Regions from separate parts of the Micromonospora luteifusca genome, predicted to be linked through region 2. Evidence: riboswitches for the same ligand, from Rfam matches in the RefSeq annotation. Region 2 holds a riboswitch; each other region holds the start of a gene.

Region 1 (10,367 bases), 1.7 Mb from region 2:
CCAGCCACGACGTGGGGCTGGCGATCCTGGGCCCACTGCAGGGCCTGGACGAGGTGGCGTACCTGCGGTTCGCCAGCGTCTACCGGTCCTTCGACTCGCTCGCCGACTTCGAGCAGGAAATCGAGACATTGCGCGCCGCCGCCCGTGCCCGGGAGGGCGCGGCGGAGGCCGGGGCGGCGGAACCCGCCGGCCGTACCAACTGAGATTTGTGTTTGACGAGGGGGCGGATGAGATGTCGGGGGATGGTGTGACGACAAGCAGGTCACGTAGCAAGGCCAACGCGAGCGCCGGGCTGAAGATCGAGCGGGTGTGGACCACGGAGGGTGTCCACCCGTACGACGAGGTCACCTGGGAGCGCCGCGACGTCGTGATGACGAACTGGCGGGACGGCTCGATCAACTTCGAGCAGCGCGGCGTGGAGTTCCCCGAGTCGTGGAGCGTCAACGCGGCCAACATCGTCACCACGAAGTACTTCCGGGGCGCGGTGGGGACCCCGGAGCGGGAGTGGTCGCTCAAGCAGTTGATCGACCGGGTGGTCACCACCTACCGCACCGCCGGCGAGGAGTACGGCTACTTCGCCAGCCCGGCGGACGCCGAGATCTTCGGGCACGAGCTGACCTGGATGCTGTTGCACCAGGTGTTCAGCTTCAACTCGCCGGTCTGGTTCAACGTCGGCACGCCGTCGCCGCAGCAGGTCAGCGCCTGCTTCATCCTGGCCGTCGACGACTCGATGGACTCGATCCTCGACTGGTACAAGGAGGAGGGGCTGATCTTCAAGGGCGGCTCCGGCTCCGGGGTCAACCTGTCGAGGATCCGCTCGTCCCGTGAGCTGCTCTCCTCCGGCGGCACCGCCTCCGGTCCGGTCAGCTTCATGCGCGGCGCGGACGCCTCGGCCGGCACCATCAAGTCCGGTGGCGCGACCCGCCGGGCGGCCAAGATGGTCATCCTCGACGTGGACCACCCGGACATCGAGGAGTTCGTGGTCACGAAGGCGCGCGAGGAGCACAAGATCCGTGCGCTGCGCGACGCAGGGTTCGACATGGACCTCGGCGGCTCCGACATCGTCAGCGTGCAGTATCAGAACGCCAACAACTCGGTCCGGGTCTCCGACGAGTTCATGTCGGCGGTGGAGAACGGCGGCGGCTTCGACCTGCGCGGCCGGCTGGACGGCTCGGTGATCGACACCGTCGACGCCAAGAAGCTCTTCCGCACCATCTCGCAGGCCGCCTGGGAGTGTGCCGACCCGGGCCTGCAGTACGACGACACGATCAACGACTGGCACACCTGCCCGGAGACCGGGCGGATCACCGCGTCGAACCCGTGCTCGGAGTACCTGCACCTGGACAACTCCTCGTGCAACCTGGCCTCGCTCAACCTGATGAAGTTCCTCCGCGCCGACGGCGGCTTCGAGGTGGAGAAGTTCGTCAAGTCCGTCGAGTTCGTCATCACCGCGATGGACATCTCGATCTGCTTCGCGGACTTCCCGACCGAGAAGATCGGCGAGACCTCCCGCGCCTACCGGCAGCTCGGCATCGGCTACGCCAACCTCGGCGCCCTGCTGATGGCCACCGGCCTGCCGTACGACTCGGAGCAGGGCCGCTCGGTCGCCGCGTCGATCACGTCCCTGATGACCGGCACCGCCTACCGTCGCTCGGCTGAGCTGGCCGGCGTCGTCGGCGCGTACGAGGGCTACGCCCGCAACGCCGAGCCGCACAAGCGGGTCATGCGCAAGCACGCCGCCGCCAACGACGAGATCAAGCCGACCAGCCCGGTGGCCACCGCGATCGTCCGAGAGGCGACCAAGCAGTGGACCCAGGGCAACAAGATCGGCGATAAGTTCGGTTGGCGCAACGCGCAGGCGAGCGTCCTCGCCCCGACCGGCACGATCGGCTTCATGATGGACTGCGACACGACCGGCGTGGAGCCGGACCTGGCGCTGGTCAAGTTCAAGAAGCTGGTCGGCGGCGGCTCGATGCAGATCGTCAACCAGACGGTGCCGCGCGCCCTGCGCAGCCTCGGCTACCCCGAGGAGCAGGTCGAGGCGATCGTCGAGCACATCGCCGACCACGGCCACGTGGTGGACGCCCCGGGCCTCAAGCCGGAGCACTACCCGGTCTTCGACTGCGCCATGGGGGAGCGGACGATCGCCCCGATGGGGCACGTGCGGATGATGGCGGCCATCCAGCCGTTCGTCTCCGGTGCCATCTCCAAGACGGTCAACATGCCGGAGGCGGCCACCGTCGAGGACGTCGAGAAGATCTACTTCGAGGGCTGGAAGCTCGGCCTCAAGGCCCTGGCGATCTACCGGGACAACTGCAAGGTCGGTCAGCCGCTCTCGGTGGCCAAGTCCAACAAGGCCACCCAGCCGGCCGCCGTCGAGACCGCGCCGGCCGCCCCGGTCGCGGTGGAGAAGGTCATCGAGTACCGGCCGGTACGTAAGCGCCTGCCGAAGAAGCGTCCGTCCGAGACGGTCAGCTTCTCCGTCGGTGGTGCCGAGGGCTACCTGACCGCGTCGTCCTACCCGGATGACGGCCTCGGTGAGGTCTTCCTCAAGATGTCCAAGCAGGGCTCGACCCTGGCCGGGGTGATGGACGCCTTCTCGGTGGCCATCAGCATCGGCCTGCAGTACGGCGTGCCGCTGGAGACGTTCGTCAGCAAGTTCACCAACATGCGCTTCGAGCCGGCCGGTATGACCGACGACCCGGACGTGCGGATGGCGGCCTCGGTGATGGACTACATCTTCCGTCGCCTGGCGCTGGACTTCCTGCCCTACGAGCGCCGCGCCGAGCTGGGCATCTTCACCGCATCCGAGCGGGCCGCGCAGCTGCGGGCCGAGGCCGACGCCGAAGCCGCCGCGGTCACCGGCGTGGAGCTCACCGCGATGGCGTCCTCGGCACCGGTGGAGACCCCGGCAAAGCCGGAGGCCGTCGCCCAGCCGGCCCAGGAGATGGCCGACGTGGCCGTCGCCAAGCCGGCTCCGAGCGTGGGTTCCAGCACGGAACTGCTCGAGGCCGTGATCGGCAAGGCCGCCGACGCACCGCTCTGCTTCACCTGCGGTACGAAGATGCGCCCGGCCGGTAGCTGCTACGTCTGCGAGGGCTGCGGCTCCACCAGCGGCTGCAGCTGACACGTCATCGACGAGCCCCGGGCGTTGACGCGCCCGGGGCTCGTCGGTCGGTGCGGATCCGCTTGAGTCCGTTGCGGACGATCGCGAGCAGGTGGTCGACGGCGCATCGCGGCGCTGACGTGAGTGTTCAGGTCACTCGGACCAACGATCCTGGTGGGTCACCGACGACACGGGACGTCGCTGGCGCCAGCCGTGCCGCTCCAGGTCCGGCGTCTGCTCCAGATGGGTGACCGGGCCGAGGCAGAGCCACGCCACCGGGCGGACGGTGGCCGGGATGCCGAGCAGGTCGCGCAGGAACGGTTCCCGGTAGAACGAAACCCAGCCGACCCCGAGTTGCTCGGCGGTTGCGGCCAGCCACAGGTTCTGGATCGCCAGACAGACCGAGTAGAGGCCGGCGTCGGCGATCGCGTGACGACCGAGAACGGCCGGCCCACCCCGCTCCGGGTCGTACGTGACCACGACCGACAACGTCGACTCGCGTACGCCATCGATCTTTATTCGGGCGAAGCGTTCCGCCGCCGCACCGTCGAGAGTGGCCGCGAAGGCGTTCCGCTCCCGCTCCACGTGCCGGTGGAACTCCTGCCGCAGCTCGGGATCACGGACCAGGATGAAGTCCCAGGGCTGGGAGAGACCGACGCTCGGCGCGGCGTGCGCCGCCGTGAGGATCCGGTCCAACGTCTCGGCGGGGATCGGCGCCCCGGTGAATTGGCCACGCACGTCCCGGCGGCGATGGATGGTCTCGTAGAGTCCGGTGTTCAAGGCAGGCTCCCGCTACGCTCGCGCCCCTGACGGGGCCGATGACGCGAGGCCGGTCTTCGGACTCCCGGATCTACGCTGGTCACCCGCCTTCCCAGCCCTTCAGGGCCAGTGGCTGCGTCTGGTGCGCGTGGGTGGCAGCTCTCCGGTCACCGCGGCGGGCCCGTGCCGGACTCACACCGGCTTCCCGATTCTCCCCACTCACGTGGGGCACCTCGCAACGTTTGTGCCACCGCCCACCATAGCGGCCCGTCGCCGGTGCTTCGATGATGCCGCATCACCAGGGCGCTGCCCAGTTGGGCCAGCAGCGCTGCCTTCAGCGCCGGGCAGACCCGCCCCGGGGGCGTGCTGCCGTTCGTCGGTATACCTCACGGTCATTTATGACTCTGAGGTATACCGCTCTCGTCGGGATTGGTGCCGCCAATCGAGCCGCGCGGGCAGGCACTCCGTGCCGCGTCGGCGGCACGAGGGGGCAATCAGTCGGCAGGAGCGGGCGCCGGTGGTCGTGCCGGATGGTTCGGTAACACCCGCGCTCCGCCTGACGAAGAAGAGGTGTGGAGGCTACGAGAGGGGACGGCCTGTGAATGAGCCCAGCCAAGCCGATGATGACATCTCCGGCATTGGAACCGATCCGGTGGCCTTCGAGGCCTTCTACCGGCGGCACCTGGAGGCGGTGGGCCGGTTCGTGGCGCGGCGGGTCGACGACCCACATCTCGCCGCCGACCTGACCGCCGACGTGTTCCTGGCGGTGATCGAGTCGGCGGCCGGCTACCGGCCGGACCGGGGTAGTCAGGTCGGCTGGCTGTACGGGGTGGCCCGCAACGTCATCGGCGACGAGCGGCGTCGGGCGGCCCAACGGCTGCGGGTGACCGGCCGACTGGCCGGACGACGGGACCTGGGCCCCGATGACATCGCCCGCATCGAGGAGCGCATCGACGCCGAGGCGGCGGCCCGCCGCACCTGTCGCGCGCTGAGCGAGCTCCCCGAGGGCGCCCGGACGCTTGTCGAACTCGTCGCCGTGGACGGCCTCACCGTCGCGGAGGCGGCGACCGTGCTCGGGGTGTCGCCGGTCGCCGCCCGGGTCCGCCTGCATCGCGCCCGTCGCGTCGTCCGCGCCGTTCTCGCCTACCCGGCAGCCACCACCCTCGCCTGAAGAGACGGAGATGACGCCATGAACAAGACCGACCAGTCGCCGCCCGGTTTCGAGGAGCAGCTCCTCACGGATCTGACCGCCCACGTCGCCCGGCGGGCCGAGATGGCTTCGGCGGCCCGTCCGGTCAGACGCCGCACCCGGTTCCTGCATGGTTGGCGCCTCGCCGGAGCGTTCGGGCTGGCAGTCACACTGACCGCCGGTGCGCTGGTGGTCCAGACGATGGGGGTGGGCGACCACCCGCCGCCCACGGCAAGCGCGTCGGAGATCCTCCGGATGGCGGCCGACGCCGCCCGGCAGCAGCCCGAGCTCACCGCCCGACCCGACCAGTACGTCTTCACGGAAGCCCTGGCGACGATCCGGGACAGGCCGGACAGCGGCCCGTACCGGACCATTCGGAACCAGCTGTGGCAGTCGGCGGGCGGAGTCGCGTACACGCAGGGACGTTACCGACCGGAGACCGATCCGAACGGGTGGGGAGAGCTGAGGGTGCTCCGCACGGGCGATGCCGCCGATCCCGAGAAGGAGCTCGACGCGTTCCAGCCGCCCGCCTACCACGGTGACCTGCCCACCGATCCGGACGAGTTGCTTCGATACCTTCGGGAACACCCGGTCGACCTGCATCTTCCCGAAGCAGCCGACGAGGAGGCCGTCTACGGGGACGAGAGCATGGCGTACACCAGCGCGCGGTCGATGCTCGAAGGCTACGTGCCGCCCCGAGCGCTCGCGGCGCTGTTCGAACTACTCGCACGGGAGCCCGGAGCGGTCGTCATATCGGGCGACGTGGTGGACGCCGCCGGTCGGCATGGGGTGGCGATTCGGATGCCCGGCGTGATCGGAGGTAACGAGGACTTCCTCTTCGACCGGGACACCCACGTCTTCCTTGGCACCCGAGGGTCGGTGGTGCGCAACGGCAAGGAGTCCCTGCACACGGCTGTCGCGCTACTCCGCATCGCAATCGTCGACCGGCCGGGCCAGCTGCCCTGAGCGGTGGTGGGCCCGCCCCAGCCCTGACCGGTCCGGTCACGTCGGACCGGTCAGGGCTGGGCGAACAGGGGGCCGTAGTTCGAGCGGAACATCTGCTCGCCGAGGCGGCGCATCACCAGGTCGCGCAGCGCGGGCGGGAGCCCGGTGGCCTTGTCGCGGCGATGCGTCTGGCTGAGCACCCAGTCGGTACGCGGGCGTCGCCGCGCCTCGTACCCGCGCAGGGCTTCGGCGAGGGACCCGGCGGCGGCCAACGACGAAGCGAGCACGATCGCGTCCTCCAGGGCCATCGCCGCGCCCTGGGCCATGTTCGGCGAGGTGGCGTGGGCGGCGTCGCCGATCAGCAGCACCGGCCCCCGGGACCAGGAGTCGAGCACGACCTCCTGGTTGGGTCCGGCGTGCAGGGTGCTGTCGTCGTAGTCGAGGGCCTTGAGCATGGTGGCGGCCGGTTCGGTGAACGTCGTCCCCAACTCGTCACGCCAGCCCGGCCGGTCGACGGCCGGGCCGTCGTTGTAGTAGCAGTACGTCTGCTCGGCGCTGATCGGGATCGTGAGGAACTGCCTGCCCCGCCCCAACTGCACCGACCAGACAGCCTCGTCCTCGATACGGGGCGCGATCCACCGGTAGGCGTACTGGCCGAGGTCGCGGGCGGCCTGACCCTCGAAGGCGAGCCGGCGGACCGTCGAGTTCACCCCGTCCGCGCCGATCACCAGGTCGTACCGTTCGGTGCTGTCATCGTCGAACTCGACGGCGACCAGGTCGCCCTCCTCGGCGAGCGCGACCGGCTGGCGGCCCCAGCGGATCGGGGCGTCGCCGACGCCGGCGAGCAGGGCACGGTGCAGTTGCGCCCGGGGCAACGACACGCACGGCCCGACGCCCTGCCACAGTCCGACCACGTCGATGTCGAAGAGGCGGCGTCCGCGCTGGTTGGCGCTGCGCTGTCGGGTGATCTCCACGGCGACGTCGGCGACCGGCTCCCGCAGACCGAGGACGTCGAGCATGCGGGTCGCGTTTCCGGTGAGGTAGATGCCGGTGCCGGCGTCGATCGGCGCGGGCGCCCGCTCGACCACGTCGACCATCGCGCCCCAACTCCGCAGTGCGGCCACCGTCGCCAATCCCGCGACACCACCGCCAACGATCAGTACCCGGACACCCGTACCCCGCACGACACGCACCCCCACATTGCCTCTGCCGAACGGCTGAGCTGCTGCTCAACGTTCCGGCCGCCGCAGGACTCTACGAGGCGTGTGAGGCGGTGCACGCCAACGGGGGCTGAATTGCCGTGGAACGGCTGCGACCATGAGGGGCATGACGACCGCTGAGGCGTACGTTGAATTCGGCAGCCGTGAGGCGCGCGGGGTGTCGCCCACGTACGAGCGGCTGTCGCAGGTCGTCGCCCACGACGACGCCCTGCTCGCCCTGCTCGGCACGCTGCCGCCCGGCAAACGACAACCGAACCTGCTGTTCGCCGTCGTCCGCTGGCTCGGCGGTCCGGTCGACGACCCGGCCGCCTTTCACGACTACACGGTGACGCACTGGCCCGTCATTGAGGCCGAGCTGCGCACCCGAGCCACCCAGACCAACGAGAGCGGCCGCTGCGCGGTGCTGCTGCCGGTGCTCGCCGCGCTGCCCCAGCCCCTCGCCCTGCTGGAGGTCGGCGCGTCCGCCGGGCTCTGCCTCTATCCCGACCGGTACGCGTACCGCTACGGCGAGCATCAGGTCGGCTCGGGTGAGCCGGTCCTGGAGTGCGCGGCGAGCGGTTTGGTGCCGCCGTCCCGCGTACCCCAGGTGGTGTGGCGGGCCGGCCTGGACCTCAACCCGCTCGACGTGACCGACCCCGACGACGTGTCCTGGTTGGACGCCCTGATCTGGCCGGAGCACGCGCACCGGCGGGCCCGGCTGCGCGCGGCGGCGGCGGTCGCCGCTGCTGAGCCGCCGCTGCTGGTCCGCGGTGATCTCGTGGACGACCTGCCGGCGCTGGCCGCCCGTGCGCCGGCCGGTGCGACGCTGGTGGTCTTCCACACGTCCGTGCTCTACCAGGTGCCGCCGCCGCGGCGGGACGCGTTCGTCCGGCTGGTCCGTGAGCTGCCGGGGCACTGGATCGCGAACGAGGCTCCGGAGGTGCTGCGGCACGAGGGGTTGCCCGACCCGCCGAACGACGCGCTGCACAACGTCCTCGCCCTGGACGGCAGGCCGTTGGCCTGGGCCAGAGGCCACGGGCAGGCAATGACCTGGTTCGGCTGACGCTGCCAACCGAACCAGCCAGCTTCAGCGAGCCCGCGCGGGCATCCGGGCGCACAGGGCCCGGATGAACCAGTCCGCCGCCGGTGCGATCGCCTCACCGGTCGACCAGCCGTTGAGCACCGACAGCAGGTCGAGGTACCGGTCCCGGCGGGGATCGTTGGCCATGGTCAGCCGGTCGAGCAACCGCTGGCGCAGATCGGCGTCGTCGGGGTGACCGTGGAGGCGCGCGTACCGGCTGGTGACCGCCGTGACCACGGCATCGGCCTCCGGCCCGGTGGGATCGAGACCGGCCGCGAGGGCCGGGGCCACCGCGTCCCGGACCACCGCGACGGCATCCGGGCGGGGCAACCCCGGGACGTCGTGGTCGGCGGCGTGCTGTCGCGCCAACCGCCGCATGCTCGCGCGAAAGCTGCGGTCCCGGCACAGCTCGGCCAGCTCCAGCCACGCCTCGACCTGCTCGATGGCGGGATCGTCGGGCAGGTCGGGCGTCATCGAGACGATCACACCCGGGTACGTGGGCTGGTCGCCAAGGCCGGCGAAGACGGCGTCCAGAAAGTCGCCCATCAGGTGCTCGCGCTCACGCGCGGTGAGCTGGGCCAACCGGTGCAGGTCGTCCACCTCGGTCGGGCCCGCCTCGCGCCTCGCCGCGACGGTGAGCACCGCCTGGCGCAGCCGCAGCACCCGGATCTGCACCGCCAACGCCTCGGCGTGCGCGGCGGCCACCTCGTGCAGGGGCACCTCGCAATCCACCACCCGCCGAATGGTGGCCAGGTCCACGCCCAGGTCACGCAGTGTGCGAACCAGCTCCAAGCGGGCGACGGCGTCCGGGCCGTACTGCCGGTAGCCGGCCGGGCTCCGGTCGGTCGCTGGCACGATCCCGCTGTCGGCGTAGTACCGGATGGTCTTGACGCTCAGGCCGGTCCGCCGGGCCAGGTGGCCGATCGTGTAACGCGTCTCCTCGCTCATGCCCCCACCCTGCTGTCTCCCCCCGATGGAGACTCAAGTCCCGGTCGGGTCGGCGAGGAACGCCACGACCGTCGCGGTGAACGCATCGGCGTCGTCGAGCCACGGGAAGTGTCCTGCTCCCGGCTGGACGACCAGTTCGGCGTGCGGAATCAGCTCGTCGAGCTGGGCCACCAGGCCCGGCGGTGCGCCGAAGTCGACCGCACCGGCGAGCAGCAGCACAGCGCCCCGGTGTGCGGTGAGCGCGGTGCGGGTGGCCGGCGGATCGAAGGCACCCTCGTCGCCGAAGATCCGCGCCGCCTCTTCGTTGCGCTGGTCGGCCTCGGCCGCCTGGTGCGCCTGGGCCGCAGCGTTCCAGCGGCCGTAGAAGAGCGGCGCGATCGCCTCCCACGCTTCCGGGCTGACCCAGCCTTCGGCAATGGAGTCCAGGGCCGCTGCCGCCGCGGGAAACCACGGTTCGGTCGTCCGGGCCTGGGTGACCTCCTGGCGGAGGGCGGCGGTCGCCGTCAGCCCGACCGCGCGGGTGCTCGGTGTGATCAGCGCGAGCCGGCCCACCCGGTCGGAGTGTCGGGTCAGGTACTGCAGCGCCACGTTCGCGCCGGCCGAGTGCCCGAGCAGGTCCAGTCGGTCGAGGCCCAGGTGACGGCGCAGCGCCTCCACGTCGTCGACCAGGCGGTCACAGCGGTAGGTGGAGGAGTCTGCCGGGACGGCCGAGCGGCCGGTGCCCCGGTTATCGAGGATGACCAGCGTCCGGTGTGCGCCCAGACCGCCGAGGTCGCCGAGGTACGCGGAGTCGCGCATCGGGCCGCCCGGGAGGCAGACCAGCGGCTCCCCGCCTCCGATGGTCCGGTACGCGAGTGTGGTCCCGTCGAGCGCGGCAAACGTGGTGATCATCGGTCAACGGCCCGGACCGAGCAGCATGTGCACAGCGATCTTCCGCATGGTGAGGGACCCTACGACGAAACCGGCGGCGGCGTGTCCCGCATCCGGCGCAGCGGAGAGCAGACCACGAACAGGCACGCGGCCCAGGTGCCGAGCACACACACCCAGAGCGCGCCGCGCAGACCCAGCGCGGTGCCGAGCGCGCCGCCGGTGAGTGCGCCGAGCGGGATCACCCCGAAACAGATCCAGAGGAACGCGGCG
Region 2 (10,367 bases):
GTGCTCGAACCGAGTTGCGCCAACCCCCCGGTGCAGTGATGGGCACGACCCCGACGGCCACCGCCGACAGCGAACGGCAGCCGACCGCCGACGAACCGCCGGTCCTCGAAGCTCGTGGCATCGTCAAGCGGTTCGGGCACGTCGAGGCGCTGCGCGGTGCCGACTTCACGGTCCACCGGGGTGAGGTCGTCGCGCTGATCGGCGACAACGGCGCCGGAAAGAGCACCCTGATCAAGACGCTGTCCGGCGTGCACCCGCCCGACGAGGGCGAGATCCGGGTGGGCGGTCGTCCCGTCCAGTTCTCCACCCCACTGGACGCACGGCGCGCAGGGGTGGAGACCGTCTACCAGGATCTCGCCGTCGCCGACGACCTCAGCGTGGCCGCCAACCTGTACCTCGGGCGGGAGATCCTGCGCTCCGGGCCGCTCGGCCGGCTGGGGCTGCTCGACAAGCGCGCCATGCGGCAGGGTGCCGCCGCGGCCCTCGACGAACTGGGTGTCCGGATCCCCCGGGTCACCACCCCGATCGCGATGTTGTCCGGTGGGCAGCGGCAGTGCGTCGCGGTGGCCCGCGCCATCATCTGGGCCACCAGCGTGGTCATCCTGGACGAGCCCACCGCGGCGCTCGGCGTGGTCCAGACCCAGCGGGTGCTCGACGTCGTCCGGCGTGCCCGCGACGCCGGCATGTCGGTGGTGCTGGTGAGCCACAACATGCCTCAGGTGCTCGAGATCGCCGACCGGGTCGAGGTGCTGCGTCTCGGCCGGCGGGCCGCCCGGCTGAGCGCGGACGAGGTCACCACCGACGATCTGGTCGCGGCGATGACCGGGAGCATCAGCGCGGAACGCGACGAGCGCTGACGGCGGCTCAGAACCGAGCGGGCTCGGCGTTCGTGTCACCGTCGTCGGGCAGCCCGTGCAACGACTCCTCCACCCCGATCAGGTGGTTGGCCATCCGGATGCGGGCCCGCTCCGGGTCGCGTGCCAGGAGAGCCTGCAGGATTGCGACATGTTCGTCATGAGTACGCCGGTCCGCGCCCTCCTCGTGCAGGCTCCGCCAGAGCCGCCCGCGTAGAGTGCGCCCGGCGAAGGCCTCGATCAGACCGACGAGCACCGGATTCTCGGCGTGCACGGCGATGATCCGGTGGAACGCGATGTCGATCTCCATGATCCGCTCGTGGTCCTGCGGTGACCGACCGGCGATCCGGGCCGCCTCGTCGAGCAGTTCTCCCGCCTGGGCGAGAGCCTCGTCGGTGATCCTGGTCGCCGCCAACCGGGCGGCCTCGCACTCCAGCAGCCGCCGGACGGTGTGGATGTGCCGTGGGTCGCCCTGGCCCTGGAAGTCCACCACGAAGCCCATCGGGGCCAGCAGTTGCGGCGCGTCGAGGTTGGTGATGTAGGTGCCGTCACCCTGGCGGATGTTGACGATGCCGAGGATCGACAGGGCGGACATCCCCTCACGCAGCGATCCCCGGGAGACGCCGAGCGACTCGGCGAGGTCCTTCTCGATGGGCAGCCGGTCCCCGGGCTTGAACCTTCCTTCGAGGATCATCCGCTTGATGCCGTTCACCACCTCGTCGGTGCGCGACATGACACCTCCTAGCGGCCGGCGGGGGTGGCCGTTCCACCCGCGATCACGTACGGCTCCGGAGATGACACGGTAGTCGGCTGTGCCGCAGCCCAGTAGGGGCCGTCGGGAAAGCGGTAGAGCGCGACCGACTGGGGACGCATCCGCGTGGAGTAGCCGGGCTGGCTGGGCAGGACGTAACCGCTGCCCGAACCGGCGTCGCGGACGATGCACGGGTCGGTGAAGTGCTCGTGCAGGTGGTCGACGAACTCGGTGACACGGTCGGTGAGATCTCCCGAGATCGAGACGTAGTCGAGCACCGAGACGTGTTGCACCATCTCGCACAGCCCGACACCGCCGGCGTGTGGGCAGACGGGGACGTCGAACTTCGCGGCGAGGAGCAGCACGGCGACGATCTCGTTGATGCTGGCCAGCCTGCCGGTGTCCAGTTGGCAGAAGTCGATGGCCCCGGCCTGGAACAGCTGCTTGAACATCACCCGGTTGTGGCAGTGTTCGCCGGTGGCGACTCCGATGGGAGCGACGGCGCGGCGGACGGCCGCATGGCCCAGGATGTCGTCGGGGCTGGTCGGCTCCTCGATCCACAGTGGCTCGAACTGGGCGAGGGCCTTCACCCACTCGATGGCCTGTCCGACGTCCCACACCTGGTTGGCGTCGATCATCAGGTTGCGGTGTGGGCCGAGGATCTCGCGGGCGATCCCGCACCGGCGGATGTCGTCGTCGAGGTTGGCGCCCACCTTGAGCTTGACGTAGCCGTAGCCGCTGTCCACCGCCTCCTGACACAGCCGGCGCAGCTTGTCGTCGCCGTAGCCGAGCCAGCCGGCGGAGGTGGTGTAGGCGGGGTAGCCGGTCCGGTCGAGCTCGGCGAGACGATCGGCCTTCGTGCTCTCCTTGGCGCGCAGGATGGCCAGTGCCTCGTCCCGGGTCAGCGCGTCGGACAGGTAGCGCAGGTCCGCGATGTCGACGAGTTCTTCGGGGGACATGTCGACGAGCAGCCGCCACAGCGGCTTGTCGGCGAGCCGGGCGACCAGGTCCCACGACGCGTTCAGCACGGCGGCCAGCGACAGGTGGACGACGCCCTTCTCCGGCCCGAGCCAGCGCAGCTGCGAGTCGGAGGTGAGGAGGCGGTAGACCGCACCCATGTCCGCTGCCATCGTCGCGACGTCCAGGCCCACGAGGCTCTGTGCCTGATGGACCGCCGCCGCGACGACGATGTCGTTGCCCCGGCCGATGGTGAAGGTCAGACCGTGGCCCGCGAGCGGCGCACCCACGCTGTCGACGCCGTCGGTGTGCAGAACGACGTAGGCCGCCGAGTAGTCGCCGTCCTTGTTCATGGCGTCGGAGCCGTCAGCGGTCAGGGAGGTGGGGAAGCGGACGTCCTCGACGGTGACGGCAGTGATCTGCGGCATGCGCTCCTCGCCCGGCTAGGCCAAAGATCAGATGATCACTGGGAGTATACGGAGGGCGGATCCGGCCCGTCAACGATGTCGATCACCCCCCGGCCACAGACATCCAATGTTTCGAATGGTCTGCTTTTGACGACGCTACCGGTTGGCGGGTGCCCGCCGTGGGCTGCGGTGGCAGGCCTCGTGCTGGTGGACGCCGCCCCCGTAGTCGATTTTTCTGGGCATTCCCGGGCTGCGGGCGTCGGCTCGTCCCGGTCGAGGCATTGACAAGAGGATCCGGATAGGACCCGTGAAGATAAGATGTTCATTCAGGACGGAAACATTGACGGCGAAGTATGAGCAGGATTCTTTACATCTGTTGACTCGATACATCGCACCTTTCTGGCTCCACCACGCCTTCGTCCGGGCCTCGGCGGCGCCGGCGTTCACCGCCTCGCATCGGCCGGGCCGAGCGTGTCCCTCGGGGCCGGTGACGGTCGTCACCAGCCCGGCCGCCGACACGCCCCGGGACCGACATGTGGGGTGTGACAACGGCAGCGTCCCTATATATGGTGTCGAGCGCAGCTGGTTCGGCCGCTCATCCGGGGCGGTCGAGGCAACAGGGAACCCGGTGGAAATCCGGGACTGTCCCGCAGCGGTGAGTGGGAACGACCGCCGTCAGAAGCACTGGGCCACCAATCGGTCTGGGAAGCGACGGCCAGTAGGAGACCGGCGAACCCGGTCCTGCCCGCGAGTCCGAAGACCTGCCAGCGCGCCACGTACCCGAACCCGGGTTGCGCGGCGGTCCGAGGCCGCGTGGGACGGCTGACGCCACCCGACCCACGTCCGCATGGCGTGGCGTCCGCCGGTGTCTGTCTCCACGCGTCCGAGGGCCATCAGGTCTCGAACTCGCGAGGAGTGAGTGGTGACAGTCACCGAGGTAGTCCCGGCCAGCGGCGACGCGGCCCTGCGACGGACGCCGATGCAGGTCCGCAAGCGCAACGGCAGCACCGAGTCCGTGGAGTTGAACAAGATCGTCCGGGCGGTCGAACGGTGGGCCGACGACCTGACCGACGTCGACCCGATGCGCGTCGCCACCCGCACGATCAGCGGCCTGTACGACGGCGCGACGACGGCCGAGTTGGACCGGCTGTCCATCCAGACCGCCGCCGAGATGATCGGTGAGGAACCGCAGTACTCGCGCCTCGCCGCCCGGCTCCTGTCCGGCTACGTCGACAAGGAGGTGCGCCGGCAGGGCGTCACCTCGTTCAGCGCGGCGATCCGGATCGGCCATGCCGAGGGGCTCATCGGTGACGACACCGCGGCGTTCGTCGCCGCTCACGACGCGATGCTCGACGACGCCATCGATCCGGACGGCGACCGGAGGTTCGAGTACTTCGGCCTGCGCACGGTGTACGACCGGTACCTGCTGCGCCACCCCACCAGCCGGCTGGTGCTGGAGACCCCGCAGTACTGGCTGCTGCGGGTTGCCTGCGGGTTGTCCCAAACGCCGGACGAGGCGATCGGCTTCTACCGACTGATGTCCAGCCTGGCTTATCTGCCCAGCTCACCGACGTTGTTCAACTCCGGGACCCGACACACCCAGATGTCCTCCTGCTACCTGGTCGACTCGCCGCTGGACGAGTTGGACTCGATCTACCAGCGGTACGCCCAGGTCGCCAACCTGTCCAAGTTCGCCGGCGGCATCGGCATCGCGTACTCCCGGGTCCGGTCCCGGGGCGCACTGATCCGCGGCACCAACGGGCAGTCCAACGGGATCGTGCCGTGGCTGCGCACGCTGGACGCGAGTGTCGCCGCGGTCAACCAGGGCGGCCGGCGCAAGGGCGCGGCGTGCGTCTACCTGGAGCCGTGGCATCCGGACATCGAGGAGTTCCTGCAACTGCGGGACAACACCGGCGAGGACGCCCGGCGCACCCACAACCTGAACCTGGCCAACTGGATCCCGGACGAGTTCATGCGCCGGGTCGAGGCCGACGAGATGTGGTCGCTGTTCGACCCGCACGAGGTGCCCGAACTGCCCGACCTGTGGGGGGAGCGCTTCGACGCCGCGTACCGGGAGGCCGAGGCGCAGGGTCGCTACGTACGGCAGGTCCCGGCCCGCGAGCTGTACGGGAAGATGATGCGGACCCTCGCCCAGACCGGCAACGGGTGGATGACCTTCAAGGACGCCGCCAACCGACTGTGCAACCAGACCGCCGAAGACGGCAACGTGGTGCACCTGTCCAACCTCTGCACCGAGATCGTCGAGGTGTCCAGCGACGCCGAGACCGCCGTGTGCAACCTCGGTTCGGTGAACCTCGCCGCCCACCTCACCGACGACGGCATCGACTGGGAGCGCCTGCGCGCCACCGTCCGTACCGCGGTGACCTTCCTCGACCGGGTCATCGACATCAACTACTACCCGACCCCGCAGGCAGCGGCGAGCAACCCCCGCTGGCGGCCGGTCGGGCTCGGCCTGATGGGTCTGCAGGACGTGTTCTTCGCACTGCGGCTGCCGTTCGACTCCCCGGTCGCGCGGGAGCTGTCCACCCGGATCAGCGAGGAGCTGTACCTGACCGCGCTGGAGACCTCCGCCGACCTGGCCCGCCGCTTCGGCGCACATCCGGCGTACGGGCAGACCCGGGCCGCGCGGGGCCAGTTGCAACCGGACCTGTGGGGTGTCGAGGGCACGCAGACCGCACGCTGGGCCGCGCTGCGGGAGCGGGTCGAGGCGTACGGGCTGCGTAACTCGCTGCTGGTGGCGGTCGCCCCGACCGCGACCATCGCCTCGATCGCCGGGTGCTACGAGTGCATCGAGCCGCAGGTGTCCAACCTGTTCAAGCGCGAGACCCTGTCGGGGGAGTTCCTCCAGGTCAACACCGCTCTGGTACGCGAGCTGAAGGCCCGCGGTCTGTGGACCGACCGGATCCGGTCGGCGATCAAGCGCGCCGAGGGGTCGGTGCAGGAGATCGCGGAGTTGCCAGCCGGCGTCCGGGAGCTGTTCCGCACGTCATGGGAACTGCCGCAGCGGGCGCTGATCGACCTGGCCGCCGCCCGCGCCCCGTTCATCGACCAGTCGCAGTCGCTGAACCTGTTCCTGGCCGCACCGACCATCGGCAAGCTCTCCTCGATGTACCTGTACGCCTGGAAGGCCGGGCTGAAATCCACCTACTACCTGCGCTCGCGCCCCGCCACCCGGATCCAGCAGGCCACCGTCAGCGCCGTCGCACCCGTCACGGTCGACGCGGAGGCGCTGGCCTGCTCGCTGGAGAACCCCGAGTCGTGCGAGGCCTGCCAGTGAGCACCGCCGACATGATCGCCGACACCACCGCCGACCCGAGGACCACGCACATGCTGCTCGACCCCGGGATGGACCTCACCCTCCGTCCCATGCGCTACCCGCACTTCTTCGACCGGTTCCGCGACGCCATCCGCAACACCTGGACGGTCGAGGAGGTCGACCTGCACGCCGACCTCGCCGACCTGGACAAGCTGTCGCCGGCTGAGCGGCACCTGGTCAGCCGGCTGGTCGCGTTCTTCGCCACCGGCGACACGATCGTCGCGAACAACCTGGTGCTCAACCTCTACCAGCACGTCAACAGCCCCGAGGGTCGCCTCTACCTGTCCCGGCAGTTGTTCGAGGAGGCCGTGCACGTCCAGTTCTACCTCAACCTGCTCGACACGTACGTGCCCGACGAGAATGAGCGGTTCGCCGCCTTCGCCGCGATCGAGAACATCCCCTCGATCCGCCGCAAGGCTGAGTTCTGCTTCCGCTGGATCGACTCGTTGAACGACCTGCGGGAGTTGCGGTCCCGGGAGGACCGGCGCACGTTCCTGCTCAACCTGATCTGCTTCGCCGCCTGCATCGAGGGGCTGTTCTTCTACGGAGCGTTCGCCTACGTCTACTTCCTGCGTTCCCGTGGCCTGCTGCACGGCCTGGCCTCCGGCACCAACTGGGTGTTCCGTGACGAGTCCATGCACATGGCGTTCGCGTTCGACGTCGTCGACACCGTCCGCGGCGAGGAGCCGGACCTGTTCGACGACGACCTCGCCGACCAGGTTCGGCAGATGCTGACCGAGGCTGTCGAGTGTGAGGTGCAGTTCGCCGAGGACCTGTTGGGCCACGGTGTGCCCGGTCTGACGTTGACCGACATGCGGGAGTACCTCCAGCACGTCGCCGACCGCCGCCTCGCCCAACTCGGCATCGCCCCGCACTACGGGTCGAGCAACCCGTTCGCCTTCATGGAGTTGCAGGACGTGCAGGAGCTGTCCAACTTCTTCGAGCGGCGGGTGTCGGCGTACCAGGTCGGGGTGACCGGCACGGTCGCCTTCGACGACGACTTCTAGGCGGCAACCGATCCGGGAGCCTGGCGTCGCTTGGTGAGCCACCGCATTACGTGCAGGGGGTGCGACGCCGGGTCCGGAATCGGATGGAAGACATGTTCCACCTCGCCGTCGGCGATGATCAGGGTCAGCCGCTCGTAGAGCGTCATGTCACCTGCGGTGCGGGTGGGCAGACGCAGTGCGTCGGCCAGGGTCAGCCTCGGGTCGGGGATCAGCGGGTAGGGCAGCCGCAGCCGGTGCGCGAGTTCACGCTGATAGCCGGTCGACTGCGCCGACAGGCCGTACACCCGGGCAGCGCCGGCCGCCCGGAGTTCCGCGTGGTGGTCGCGGAACCAGGCGGCCTGCTCGGTGCTGCCGCGGGCGCCGTGGATCTCCAGCAGCCCGTTGGGCAGGTCAACGCCCGGCCGCCCGGTAAGGGGGTAGACGAAGATGACGCTCCGCCCGGCGCCGAGCGCGCCGAGATCGACCGGGCGGCCGTCGGTGCCGTAGAACGACAGCTGGGGCAATCTGGTGCCGACCAGCGCGGTGGGGTCGGCGTCGACCGGGTGAACGCCGGGTACGACCTGAGTCGCGGCCGCGTCGAGGCGAGCGTCCAGCGCGTCCCGCTGGGCGGTCAGCTTGCCGATCCGTTCCTGCAGGTTGGTGATCGTGCTGCGGTAGGTGGCCACCGCCGCCGCGCACACGTCGGAGTCGTCGGAACCACCGGCGATCGACTCCACGAACGGGCGGGTCTCCTCGACGGTGAGACCGAGCGCCATCAGCTCGCGTATCTGCGCCACCAGCCGTACGGCGATCGCGTCGTACTCGCGGTAGCCGTTGCCCAGCCGCCGCGGGACGACCAGCCCGGCCGATTCGTAGTACCGCAGCGCCCGGACCGTGGTCCCGGTCCGGCGTGCCAGCTCACCCACCCGCATCCTGCGACCCTAAACCCGCACCCCAGGGTACGGGTCAACGTGTTCATCGTCGCGGTGTCACGGCCGCCGTTTCCTGCCAGTCTGGCTGCGAAAAGGCATCCTGAACAGGGAGTGTGTGATGACGGCAATCAGTCGGGTGCGTGGTCGGCAGATCCTCGACAGCAGGGGTAACCCGACGGTGGAGGCGGATGTGGTCCTCGCCGACGGGTCGGTCGGCCGGGCCGCCGTTCCGTCCGGCGCGTCGACGGGGGCGAACGAGGCGGTCGAGCTGCGCGACGGAGATCGGACGCGCTTTCACGGCAAGGGCGTCAGTACGGCCGTCGCCGCGGTCAACGGCGAGATCGCCGACGCCGTGGTCGGCCTCGACGCGGAGGACCAGGCGCTGATCGACGAGACGATGATCGCTCTCGACGGTTCGAAGGACAAGGGTCGGCTGGGCGCCAACGCGATCCTGGCGGTGTCCCTGGCGACCGCGAAGGCGGCGGCGCTGGCTCACCGGCAGCCGCTCTACCGCTACGTCGGTGGCGTCGGTGCCCGCCTGCTGCCGGTGCCGATGATGAACATCATCAATGGTGGCGCGCACGCCGACAACCCGATCGACTTCCAGGAATTCATGATCGCCCCGGTCGGAGCGCCGACCTTCGCCGAGGCGGTCCGGATGGGTTCGGAGGTCTTCCACACCCTCAAGGCGTCCCTGGCCGCGGCCGGCCACAGCACCAGCGTCGGTGACGAGGGCGGCTTCGCGCCGAACTTCACGAACGCCGACGAGGCGCTGCGGTTCGTGCTGCGGGCGATCGAGGACACCGGCTACGAGCCCGGGACCGACATGCTGATCTGCCTCGACCCGGCCAGCTCGGAGTTCTTCCGCGCGGGTGTCTACGACTACGTCGGGGAGGGACGCAAGCGCACCGTCGAGGAGCACATCGACTACCTGCTCGACCTGGTTGCCCGCTACCCGATCAGCTCGATCGAGGACCCGATGGCGGAGGACGACTTCGATGGCTGGAAGCGGCTGACCGCGATGGCGGGGGAGCGCGTGCAGTTGGTCGGCGACGACGTCTTCTGCACCGACGTCGACCGGTTGCGCGACGGGATCGCCGGCGGTTACGCCAACGCCATCCTGGTCAAGGTCAACCAGATCGGCACGCTCACCGAGACCCTCGCGACGGTGGACGCCGCCCACAAGGCGGGCTACCGGGTGGTGATGTCGCACCGGTCCGGGGAGACCGAGGACACCACCATCGCTGACCTGGCCGTGGGCGTCGGCTGCGGTCAGATCAAGACCGGCTCGCTGTCGCGCTCCGACCGCACCGCCAAGTACAACCAGCTCATCCGCATTGAGGAGGAGCTCGGTGACCGTGCCATCTACGCCGGGAGCCGTTGAGGACACCCGGGCGTGGCGGGTGCACCCCGCACGTCAGGCGACGGGGTTCAGCTCGGTGAGGAGCTGCTCCACCCGGGTGCGGATCTCGTCGCGGATCGGGCGGACGGACTCGACGCCCTTGCCGGCCGGGTCGTCGAGCTTCCAGTCCTCGTAGCGCTTGCCGGGAAAGACCGGGCAGGTGTCGCCGCAGCCCATCGTCACGATGACGTCAGAGGACTGCGCGGTCGCGTACTCCAGGATCTTGGGGGTCTGGTCGGTGATGTCGATGCCGACCTCCCTCATGGCCTGCACGGCGGCGGGGTTGACCGTCTCGGCCGGCGCGGAGCCGGCCGAGCGGACCTCGACGGTGTCGCCGGCGAGGTGGCGCAGCCAGCCGGCGGCCATCTGGGAACGGCCGGCGTTGTGCACGCAGACGAACAGGACGCTGGGCTTGTCGCTCATCAGGGGTTTCCTTCCGGGTTACGCGGTTGCGGAGTGCGCGGTGGTGAAGAACCGGCGGCGTGCCCAGAGGGAGACGTAGACGAGCCCGACCAGGACGGGCACCTCGATCAGTGGGCCGACGACCCCGGCGAGGGCCTGCCCGGAGGCGATGCCGAAGGTGCCGACCGCGACGGCGATGGCGAGTTCGAAGTTGTTGCCGGCAGCGGTGAAGGCCAGGGTGGTGGTGCGCTCGTAGCCGAGACCGATGGCCCGGCCGAGGGCGTAGGAGCCGGCCCACATGAGCGCGAAGTACACCAGCAGGGGCAGCGCGATGCGGAC
Region 3 (10,367 bases), 6.4 Mb from region 2:
CTCCGTCAGCACACAAAAACTAACCCACGCGGTCGCCGAGCGGTATCGGGTACGTGGCCGACTGCGCCGCGTACCCGTGCTGGCTATGGTCGCCGAATGCCAACCGACGAGATCACCGCCGCCGCGGCGGGCAGCTGGACCCTGGGTGACCGCACCGTGCACCGCATGGGCTTCGGCTCCATGCGGATCACCGCGAACCCCGACCGCGACCGGGCCGTCGCCCTGCTGCGCCGGGCCGTGGAGCTGGGCGTCAACCACATCGACACGGCCGCGTTCTACGTCTCACCCGGGGGCGTCCTGCGGGTCGGCACCGGCCCGGCCCGCTACGCGACCGAGCTGATCCGCGCGGCGCTCGCCCCGTACCCGGAGGATCTGGTGATCGCCACCAAGGTCGGCTTCGGGTACGACCCGGAGGCGGGCTTCACCGAGGCGCTCACCCCGGCGCAGTTGCGCGCCCAGGTGGAGGAGAACCTGCGTCGGCTCGGCCGCGACCAGCTCGACGTGGTGAACCTGCGCCTCGGTCGCGGACCCGGCCCGGTGCCGCTGGTCGATCGGTTCGGCGCCCTCGCGGAGTTGCGCGACGCCGGGCTGATCCGGCACCTCGGGCTCTCCAACGCCCGGCCCACGCAGTTGGACGAGGTGGCGGGCATCGCGCCGGTGGTCTGCGTGCAGAACAACTACGGGGTGGACGCCTACCGCGAGCAGGACGAGTTCGTCCGGCTCTGCGGTGAGCGGGGCATCGCCTACGTGCCGTTCTTCGCGCTGGCCGGCACCGGCCGGGAGGCGGGCGCGAGCGCCGCGCAGGGCGTGGCCGTCGAGGCGGTGGCCCGCACCCACGGCGTCACCCCGCAGCAGGTACGTCTGGCCTGGACGCTGCACCAGGGCCCACACGTGTTGGCCATCCCCGGCACCACAGACCCGGAGCACCTGGAGCAGAACATTGCGGCCGCAGCCCTACGCCTAACCCCCGAAGACCTAACCAACCTGTCCTGACCCACCCCCACCCCCGCCCCCCACCCGCCCCCGCCCTCCCATGTTGATCATGAGGTTATTGCCATCCCGTCCGGCGTGTCGGGGCGATAACCTCATGATCAACGGGGGCGGGCGGGCGGGGGCGGGCGGGGGCGGGCGGGGCTGGGTGGGGGCCGGGGTGGGCCGGGGTGGGTTAGGCGTTTTGCCAGACTCGGAGGGGGCCTGTTGGGGTGATGCCTGCGCTCAGGGCTGGGGTCAGGTCCGGGGTGGATTCGTAGCCGACAAGTGCTGCTGCGGGCACAGTGGCGCAGACTCCGTGCCAGATGTCCAGAGGGTCGTCGGTGTGGGTGAAAAGGTTGGAGACGCCGTACCGGCCGTCGTTGCCACTGAGCACCGCGCCGCCGGTGAGCACGCCCCGGTCGTCGTGGCGGGCGAGCACCCGTACCCGTGGGTCGGTCAGGAGCGCGAAGCGGAACAGGTCCGCGCCGCCGTGTGCCGCCGCCCAGGCCGCCAACTCGTCGGGGGTGCCGACCGGGGTGAGCGGCGCGTCGACCGGTGGCTTCGCCGGAGGGCGGTGGATCCACTGGGCGTTGAAGAGCACCCGGAACCCGTACCCGGACAGGTCGAGGTCGGCGAAGCTGTCCTTCACCGACGCGCCGGGTCCCGCGTCGATCCGGGCCAGCAGGGCCTCGGCGTCGACGCCCGGCCGCAGGGTGACCGCGTCCGGGTACCACGGTGGCGAGCGGCGGGGGACCGACCAGGCTTCGGCGTCGGTACGGCCGGTCAGCCCGTGGCTGCCGCAGACGATGTCACACCATTCGGCGTTGTTGCGGGCCGCCGCAGCCCGTGCGTCCTTCAGCACGCCCGGCAGCCTAGGCCGCGCCCCGATCGACCTGAGCACGACGGCTCGGGACGGGCGGCGTCGCAGCAGCTCATGGGGCGTAGACCAGGTCCATCGTGTCGGTGTGCCCCGACCAACGCAGGTCGAGGTGCCAGCAACCGGCCTGCGGCATGTCGATGATCGACGGACCTGGACCGCCGGCGACCTCCCGGGTCACCCTGGTGTCGGTGCCGTCCAGTGTCGCGGTGATCACCAGGGTCGCCGGCGACGTCGGGTCGGGTGAAGTCGTGGAGGCTTGGGCCACCCACAGGATCTTGTTGTTCGACCCGTCCTTCCGGTCCAGCCTCAGCGGGTGGGCGAACAGCACCGCCACGATGTCACCTTTGGCGCCGAACACGTGCGGTACCCGGGCGTCCCCGTGGAAACCGGCGTCCGCCCAGTCGGGCAGCGACCCCGTCTCGACCCGCGAACCGCAACCCGCCGTGGCGCTCGCCGTGGTGGCGGTGGCGCCGGTCGGCGCGGCCGGCCCGCCGCTGGCGCTGGCGCTGGTCGGCGTGGCCGACCCGCCGCTGGCCGTGGTCGTGCACCCCGCCAGCAGGACCACCGACGACGCCAGCATCAACCTGCCCCATGCACCCATCTCGCCCCTCCCGGTACGCGGGCCGCGACCCCGGTCTGGAGCAGGCCGGGCGTCGACGACTCGTCGTACCTTCACGACACCGGCCGGGCCCGCCCGGTTCCCTAGCGCAGCGACCGGGCGATCTCGATCGCCTCAGCCTTGGAGAGGGCGCCCTCAAGCCGGTAGCTCACGTCGTCGTCCTCCCAGATCAGGGTGGAGGCGGCCAGCCGGGCGGTCTCTTCGCGGACCTGCCCGGCCCGGTCCACGTACGACAGCACGTGCGGGCGGTCGACCCACACGGCGAAGTCCCCGTTGACCTGGACCCAGTCCACCCCGGGCGGGGTGGCCTCCTTGTGGAAGGCCAGATTGAGGCCGCCGTCGAACGCGTCGACGCGCAGCGCACCCCCGTCGTAGAGCAGCGTCGCGACCCGGTAGCTGCCCGTGGGGTCGGGGTCGGCGACCAGCACCCGCTCGGGCGGACCCAGCTTCGCCGGTAGGCGGATCGGGAACCGTACCGACCGTTGGGCCTCGTCCAGGGCGATGGACCGCTGGCTGGGCAAGGGCGACGGACTGTCGCCGGGCAGCGTCCGGGCGGGCGTGGTGGCGATGCTGACACCGGCGAAGCGCAGCAGCCCTGTGACAGCGTCGGCGACGGCCGCACGGGTCGGCGGCACCACCGCCACGACGGCCGCGACGAGCGCCGCCGCGGCGAGCCGACGCCACCGGTGTGCCGGCCTGCTGAGCCGTACGCGCACGCCTGCGGTCACGTCGGGCGGGTCGGGTGTCTCCAGCCAGGTGGACAGGTCGCGCAGTTCCCGTTCGAGGTCACCCATACCGGACCTCCTCGTGGTCGAGCAGGCCGCGAAGCTTCGTCAGGGCCCGAGACGTACGCGACTTCACCGTGCCGCGGGGCCAGCCCAGCGCCGCCACCGTCTCCTCCTCGGTGAGATCGAGGAAGAACCGGCAGACGATCACCTCGCGATCGCGTACCGGCAGTTGACGCAGGGCCTCGACCAGCGCGGTGCGGCGCTCCCCGGCGAGAACCGCGCTGACCGCCCCGTCCTCGGCGATCTCCGACGTCGGGTTCGCCGCGGCGGCCCGCAGGACGAGCCCGTCGCGCCGGCCACGGGAGCGGTGCAGGTTGCGGGTCTCGTTGGCGACGATCGCGAGCAGCCAGGACCGGAACGACGACTCGCCCCGATAACGGGACAGCTTGCGGTACGCCTTCACGAACGCCTCCTGGGTGACGTCCTCGGAGTCCGAGCCCGCGCCGAGCAGCACCGCCGTCCGGTACGCGGACGCGGTGTGCCGGGCGACCAGGAGGTCGTACGCCTCCAGGTCACCTGCCCGAGCGCGGGTGACGAGTGCGTCGTCGTCCAGGGCGAACCTCCGTTCCGGTCACAACCCATGACACCGCTCACGCGCTGCCGGTTCCAACTCCGGGTTCTCGAAAAGTGGCTCAGCTGTCTCCCACCCGGCGTGCAGCGTATTGCCAGGAATCGGTGCTGCACTGGAGGGCGTCGAGGAGAGGGGCTGGTCATGAGCTGGTTCAACCGCCGGTCACGGGGTGCCGAGGCGACCCCGACGAAGCTGGACCGCGAGGCGACCCGCGACGATCTCGCCGCGCTGGAGTCGTTCGTCGCCTCTCGGCGGGGGGTGGAGTTCTACCTGGAGCCGGAGACGACCGCGACGGACACCACCGTGGTGGCGATCGCCCACGACGGCGAGTGGATCCGTCGCCGTACCGGCACGCCACGCGCGGCGGGGGCCATCGCCCGCAAGCACGCGGTGCCGCTGTACGAGGCGGCCCGCACCGGCTACCCGGAACGGATGCGGACCTGGAGCCGAGCCCACCCGGAACGCCACGCCCGCTGAGCCCCGCGGCAGCGGATCATGGCGAGCGGCGCAGTCGCCCGTTCCGTCAGGATGCCCGGCTAGACCGGGGATGTTCCTGCACGCCCATCGGGTTCCGCACGTGCGAGTGATCGCTGAACACCTCCGCGTCTACGGCATCAGCTTCAAGGGAGTCACACAGACAGTCGGCTCCCTCCGCAGGGTCACGCCGCCACCGGCCAATCAGCTCGTCGTCTCGTGCATCAGGCAACCCCGCGCGCCGATATTTCCGCAGGTCAATGTGGTGAGCATGGCGGGGCGGTGCCGGGGTCTGCGTTGACCGGCGGCGCGAGGGTGTGGCAGCATTCGCGGCCTGACGGCAGTGAAGGAAGTCGGTGCGAATCCGACGCGGTCCCGCCACTGTCACCGGGGAGCGATCCCCCCTCGTGAGTCACGGCCGTGTGTCTGCGGTTGGAAGGCCGGGGGAAGAGCGTCGATCCGGAAGCCAGGATACTTCGGCCGTCGGGACGTACCCCAGGGCGTGGACACCCGAGGAGGACCCGATGACGCAGGGCGTCTCATTCATCGACCGATATCGTCGTGGCTCGTGCGGCTGCCGTGCCGTCGCCACGATCGGCAGCATCGTCGGCCCACCGGCTCCCGGGCGCGATCTCTCCGCTCACCGCTGAGTCCGTACCGCACCGCCCGTCGTCTCCGGCCCTGCGCCGCTGACCAGGCCGAACCCTGCGCCCATCCCTCATGCCGGGTCGCTCCCGCGAGCGCCTCGACGTCACTGTCCGGAGCCTGCCGTGCGCATCCTGTTGCTCTCCACCGCCGACACCGACCTGCTGGCCGCCCGCGCCAGCGGTGCCGACTACCGGCTGGCCAACCCCGCCCGGGTCGCCGCCGACGAGGTGCCCGCCCTGCTCGACGGGGTCGCCCTCGTCGTCGTACGCCTCCTTGGCGGTCGGCAGGCGTGGCCGGACGGCCTCGCCACCGTGCTCGACAGCGGCATCCCGACGGCCGTGCTCGGCGGCGAGGCACTACCCGACGCGGAGCTGATGGCCATCTCCACCGTGCCGTCCGGGGTCGTCACCCAGGCGCTGGCGTACCTGGTCGAGGGTGGCCCGGACAACCTCGGGCAAATGGCCCGGTTCCTGTCCGACACGGTGCTGCTCACCGGCGAGGGGTTCGCCCCACCCGCACCGACTCCGGCGTACGGCGTGCACCGCGAGTACCCCACCAATCCGGAACAGCCCACCGTGGGGATCGTCTTCTACCGGGCGCACGCGTTGGCCGGCAACACCGATTTCGTCGACGTGCTGGCCGAGGCGGTGCGGACGGCCGGCGGCAACCCGCTGCCGATCTTCTGCGGCTCGCTGCGCGGGCTGACCGCGACCGCCGGTCCGCTCGGGCTCTTCGCCCGCTGCGACGCGCTGCTGGTCACCGTGCTCGCGGCCGGCGGCGCGGTCGCCGCGGACGCCTCCGGAGGCGGCGACGAGGACGCCTGGGACGTCGGCGCACTGGCCGCCCTGGAGGTGCCGATCATCCAGGCGCTCTGCCTGACCAGCACCCGTGAGCAGTGGGCCGGCAGCGACGCCGGACTGTCCCCGTTGGACGCGGCGATGCAGGTGGCCATCCCCGAGTTCGACGGCCGGATCATCACCGTGCCGTTCTCGTTCAAGCAGATCGACCCGGACGGCCTCTCGGTCTACGCCGCCGACCCCGAGCGGGCCGCCCGGGTCGCCGGCATCGCGGTGCGCCACGCCCGGCTGCGGTACCTGCCGAACCACGACAAGCGGGTCGCCGTGGTGCTCAGTTCGTACCCCACCAAGCACTCCCGGGTCGGCAACGCCGTCGGGCTGGACACCCCGGTCTCGGCGGTCCGGTTGTTCGCCGCGCTGGCCGAGGACGGCTATGACCTGGGCGCCGCGCCGCCGCCCACCGACGGGGACGCGTTGATCCACGCGCTGATCGCCGCCGGTGGTCACGACGTGGAATGGCTCACCCCGGAACAGTTGGCCGGCGCCGAGGCCCGGATTGCGGGGCAGACCTACCGACGCTGGTTCGACCAGGTCCCGGCCGAGCTGCGCGAGCGGATGCGCGAACACTGGGGTGAGCCGCCCGGCGAGCTCTACACCGAGGGCGGCGACATCGTGCTCGCCGGGCTGCGTTTCGGCAACGTGGTGCTGCTGATCCAGCCGCCACGCGGTTTCGGGGAGAACCCGATCGCCATCTACCACGACCCGGACCTGCCGCCCAGCCACCACTACCTGGCCGCGTACCGCTGGTTGGCCGCGCCCGTCGCCGACGGCGGCTTCGGCGCGGACGCCGTGGTGCACCTGGGCAAGCACGGCACCCTGGAGTGGCTGCCCGGCAAGGGCCTCGGCCTGGCCGCCGACTGCGCACCCGACGCCGTCCTCGGCGACCTGCCGCTGGTCTACCCGTTCATCGTCAACGACCCCGGCGAGGGCACCCAGGCCAAACGGCGGGCACACGCCGTGGTGATCGACCACCTGGTGCCGCCGATGGCGCGCGCCGAAACCTACGGCGACCTGGCCAAGCTGGAGCAACTGCTCGACGAGTACGCCACCGTGCAGGCGCTCGACCCGGCCAAGGTGCCCACCGTGCGGGCGCAGATCTGGGACCTGGTGCGTGCCGCCGAACTGCACCACGACCTGCACGCCGAGGCGATGCCCCACGCCGACGACTTCGACGACTTCGTGCTGCACCTCGACGGGTACCTCTGCGAGGTCAAGGACGTGCAGATCCGCGACGGTCTGCACATTCTCGCCGACGCGCCCACCGGTGAGCCGCGGGTCAACCTGGTCCTCGCGGTGCTGCGCGCGCCACAGGTCTGGGGCGGCGCCCGTGCCCTGCCCGGTCTGCGCCAGGCCCTCGCCGGCGCGTACTCCCTCGACGAGCAGGCGTTGCTCGCGTCACCGGGACAACGACTGGCGTTGCCCACCGCGTTGACCGACGTGGTGGACGGTCCGGCCGGCACCGCCGCCGACGCCGTCGACCTGATCGAGGCACTCGCCCGGCGGTTGGTCCTCGGCATGGAGACGCTCGGCTGGAACACCGACGCCGTCGACACGGTGGTCGAGGAGGTGACCGGCCAGCGGGTCCCGGACGTCGCCGCGGTGCTGCACTTCGCCGCCACCGAGCTGGTGCCCCGACTGGACCGGACCACCGACGAGTTGACCCACACCCTCGGCGCGCTCGACGGCCGGTTCGTGCCACCCGGCCCGTCCGGCTCACCCACCCGTGGCCTGGTCAATGTGCTGCCCACCGGCCGTAACTTCTACTCCGTCGACCCGAAGGCCATTCCCAGCCGCAACGCCTGGGACGTCGGAGTGGCCCTCGCCGACTCCCTGCTGGCCCGGCACCTCGCCGACACCGGCGCGTACCCCCGCTCGGTGGGGTTGACCGTGTGGGGCACGAGTGCCATGCGGACCCAGGGCGACGACATCGCCGAGGTGCTCGCGCTGTTGGGCTGCCGTCCCGTCTGGGACGACCGGTCCCGGCGGGTCACCGGCATCGAGGTGGTGTCGACCGCCGAGCTGGGCCGGCCCCGCGTCGACGTCACCGTGCGCATCTCCGGGTTCTTCCGCGACGCGTTCCCGCACGTCGTGGCGCTGCTCGACGACGCCGTCCGGCGGGTCGCCGCCCTGGACGAACCGGACGAGGAGAACTACCTGCGGGCGCATGTCGCCGCCGACCTCGCCGAGCACGGCGACGAGCGACGGGCCACCGCGCGGATCTTCGGGTCGAAGCCCGGAGCGTACGGCGCGGGCCTGCTGCCCCTGATCGACGCCCGGACCTGGCGCAGCGACGCCGACCTGGCCGAGGTGTACGCGGTGTGGGGCGGCTACGCCTACGGCCAGGGCCTGGACGGGCGGGAGGCACGCGCCGACATGGAACGCTCCTTCGCCCGGATCGCCGTGGCGGTGAAGAACCAGGACACCCGCGAGCACGACATCGTCGACTCCGACGACTACTTCCAGTACCACGGCGGGATGGTGGCGATGGTCCGTCACCTCACCGGCACCTCGCCACAGGCGTACGTGGGTGACTCGGCGATGCCGCACGACGTGCGTACCCGCACCCTGGGCGAGGAGACCCGGCGGGTGTTCCGCGCCCGGGTGGTCAACCCGAAGTGGATCGCCGCGATGCGCCGGCACGGCTACAAGGGCGCGTTCGAGCTGGCCGCCACCGTGGACTACCTGTTCGGCTACGACGCCACCGCGGGCGTAGTCGACGACTGGATGTACGAGCACCTGGCCGCCGCGTACCTATTCGACGAGACGACCCGGGAGTTCCTGGAGCAGTCCAACCCGTGGGCGCTGCGTGGCATCACCGAGCGGCTGTTGGAGGCCGCCGACCGGGGGCTGTGGGCCAAACCCGAGCCGGCCACCCTGGACCGGCTGCGCGACACGTACCTGGCCAGTGAGGGCGACCTGGAGGACCGGGCGTGAGCGCGAGGAGTGAGCCGGGTTTGCGAGCCCCGCAGTCGCGATCCAAGGAGGCAGCGTGAGCGCGAGGAGTGAGCCGGGTTTGCGAGCCCCGCAGTCGCGATCCAAGGAGGCACAGTGACCACGTATCCGTTCAGTGCCGTGCTCGGCATGGCCGACATGCGACTGGCGTTGCTGCTCAACGCGGTCTCCCCGGCGATCGGCGGGGTGTTGGTGCGTGGCGAGAAGGGGACTGCCAAGTCCACTGCGGTGCGGGCTCTCGCCGCGTTGCTGCCTCCGGTCCGTCGGGTCGCCGGCTGCCGTTTTGGTTGTGACCCGGCCGATCCCGACCCGGCCTGCCCGGATGGCCCGCACCCGGTCGGTGCCGCTGCCGAGACTCACCCCGCCCGGCTGGTGGAGTTGCCGGTCGGTGCCGCCGAGGACCGGGTGGTCGGCTCACTGGATCTGGAGAAGGCCCTCGGCGAGGGTGTCCGCGCCTTCGAGCCGGGTCTGCTCGCCGCCGCGCATCGGGGTGTCCTCTATGTCGACGAGGTCAACCTGTTGCACGACCACCTCGTCGACCTGCTACTCGATGCGGCGGCGATGGGCCGCAGCCACGTCGAGCGGGAAGGCGTCTCGGTCAGCCATGCCGCCCGGTTCCTGCTGGTGGGCACGATGAACCCGGAGGAGGGGGAGTTGCGCCCGCAGTTGCTCGACCGGTTCGGGCTCACCGTCGAGGTGGGCGCCAGCCGTGACCCGGAGGTCCGGGTCGAGGTGGTCCGTCGCCGGCTCGCCGCCGATGCCGACCCGGCCGGCTTTGCCGCCCGTTGGGCCGACGCCGACGCGGAGGTCGCCCGCCAGGTGGCCGCCGCACGCCGTCGGCTTCCCGGGGTACGACTTCCGGACGCGGCGTTGCGGCAGATCGCCGAGGTGTGCGCCGCGTTCGACGTGGACGGTATGCGCGCCGACATCGTCACCGCCCGTACCGCGTTGGCGCACGCCGCCTGGCATGGCCGGGACCGGGTCACCATCGACGACGTCCGGGTGGCGGCTCGGCTGGCCCTGCCGCACCGTCGGCGCCGCGACCCGTTCGACACCCCCGGGTTGGACGACAAGCGCCTCGACGAGGCGTTGCAACGTGCCCAGGACGCGCACCCGGACGACCCGGACGACAGCGGCCCGGACGACCGTGGCCCCGATGGCGGTGGCCCCGATGGCGGTGGCCCGGACGATCGTGGCCCCGACGACACCGGTCCGGCGGGCGGTGAGGGCTCGCAGGGTGGTGACGGCAGTGGCTCCGACGGGGTCGACCAGGGTGGACCGGGTTCGGCCGGGCACCCGGCCCGTGACGGCGCTGGCCCGGACGGGCACGTCGAGGGGCCGAACGGGGCGGACGACAGTGGACGGCCGCAGCACCCGACAGACGACCGGGGTGGGCCCGGTCAGCACGCGGGGGCGGCCGGCGGTCGAGCTGCGGCCCGCGTCGACGAGGACTCGACCCGTGGGCGGGGCAGCGGCGGAGAAGCTCAGCCGGTGGCCGTACCCCGGGGTGGGCTGAAGGCGCGGGTGCTCACCGCGCCCGGGGTGGGTGACGGGGTGCCCGGCCGGCGCTCGCGTGCCCGCACCGGCCGGGGGCGCACCGCCGGGG

Evidence for each region. Region 2 has a riboswitch for cobalamin ahead of JOD64_RS28990 (ribonucleoside-diphosphate reductase subunit alpha). Riboswitches for the same ligand answer to the same signal wherever they lie in the genome.
Region 1: it holds a riboswitch for cobalamin, as region 2 does, so the genes downstream of both, bluB (5,6-dimethylbenzimidazole synthase) here and JOD64_RS28990 (ribonucleoside-diphosphate reductase subunit alpha) in region 2, are expected to answer to the same signal.
Region 3: it holds a riboswitch for cobalamin, as region 2 does, so the genes downstream of both, cobN (cobaltochelatase subunit CobN) here and JOD64_RS28990 (ribonucleoside-diphosphate reductase subunit alpha) in region 2, are expected to answer to the same signal.

The regions. Positions count from the first base shown of each region.
Region 1 covers NZ_JAFBBP010000001.1:4,774,760-4,785,126, forward strand. The annotation lists gene nrdR (transcriptional regulator NrdR) at 1-203, shown strand, start outside; gene JOD64_RS21795 (vitamin B12-dependent ribonucleotide reductase) at 233-3,127, shown strand; gene bluB (5,6-dimethylbenzimidazole synthase) at 3,260-3,886, opposite strand; cobalamin riboswitch at 3,917-4,116, opposite strand; gene JOD64_RS21805 (RNA polymerase sigma factor) at 4,464-5,036, shown strand; gene JOD64_RS21810 (CU044_5270 family protein) at 5,055-6,020, shown strand; gene JOD64_RS21815 (FAD-dependent monooxygenase) at 6,071-7,183, opposite strand; gene JOD64_RS21820 (DUF2332 domain-containing protein) at 7,326-8,261, shown strand; gene JOD64_RS21825 (MerR family transcriptional regulator) at 8,286-9,227, opposite strand; gene JOD64_RS21830 (alpha/beta fold hydrolase) at 9,261-10,115, opposite strand; gene JOD64_RS21835 (MFS transporter) at 10,178-10,367, opposite strand, start outside.
Region 2 covers NZ_JAFBBP010000001.1:6,438,027-6,448,393, forward strand. The annotation lists gene JOD64_RS28970 (ABC transporter substrate-binding protein) at 1-39, shown strand, start outside; gene JOD64_RS28975 (ATP-binding cassette domain-containing protein) at 39-857, shown strand; gene JOD64_RS28980 (FadR/GntR family transcriptional regulator) at 865-1,587, opposite strand; gene JOD64_RS28985 (enolase C-terminal domain-like protein) at 1,596-2,990, opposite strand; cobalamin riboswitch at 3,536-3,752, shown strand; gene JOD64_RS28990 (ribonucleoside-diphosphate reductase subunit alpha) at 3,949-6,267, shown strand; gene JOD64_RS28995 (ribonucleotide-diphosphate reductase subunit beta) at 6,279-7,313, shown strand; gene JOD64_RS29000 (MerR family transcriptional regulator) at 7,310-8,224, opposite strand; gene eno (phosphopyruvate hydratase) at 8,343-9,608, shown strand; gene JOD64_RS29010 (arsenate reductase ArsC) at 9,642-10,049, opposite strand; gene arsB (ACR3 family arsenite efflux transporter) at 10,068-10,367, opposite strand, start outside.
Region 3 covers NZ_JAFBBP010000001.1:8,184-18,550, reverse strand. The annotation lists gene JOD64_RS00080 (MFS transporter) at 1-23, shown strand, start outside; gene JOD64_RS00075 (aldo/keto reductase) at 97-993, shown strand; gene JOD64_RS00070 (hypothetical protein) at 1,166-1,834, opposite strand; gene JOD64_RS00065 (hypothetical protein) at 1,905-2,453, opposite strand; gene JOD64_RS00060 (hypothetical protein) at 2,555-3,265, opposite strand; gene JOD64_RS00055 (RNA polymerase sigma factor) at 3,258-3,752, opposite strand; gene JOD64_RS00050 (hypothetical protein) at 3,972-4,307, shown strand; cobalamin riboswitch at 4,626-4,803, shown strand; gene cobN (cobaltochelatase subunit CobN) at 5,075-8,743, shown strand; partial or broken gene JOD64_RS00040 (putative cobaltochelatase) at 8,799-10,367, shown strand, end outside.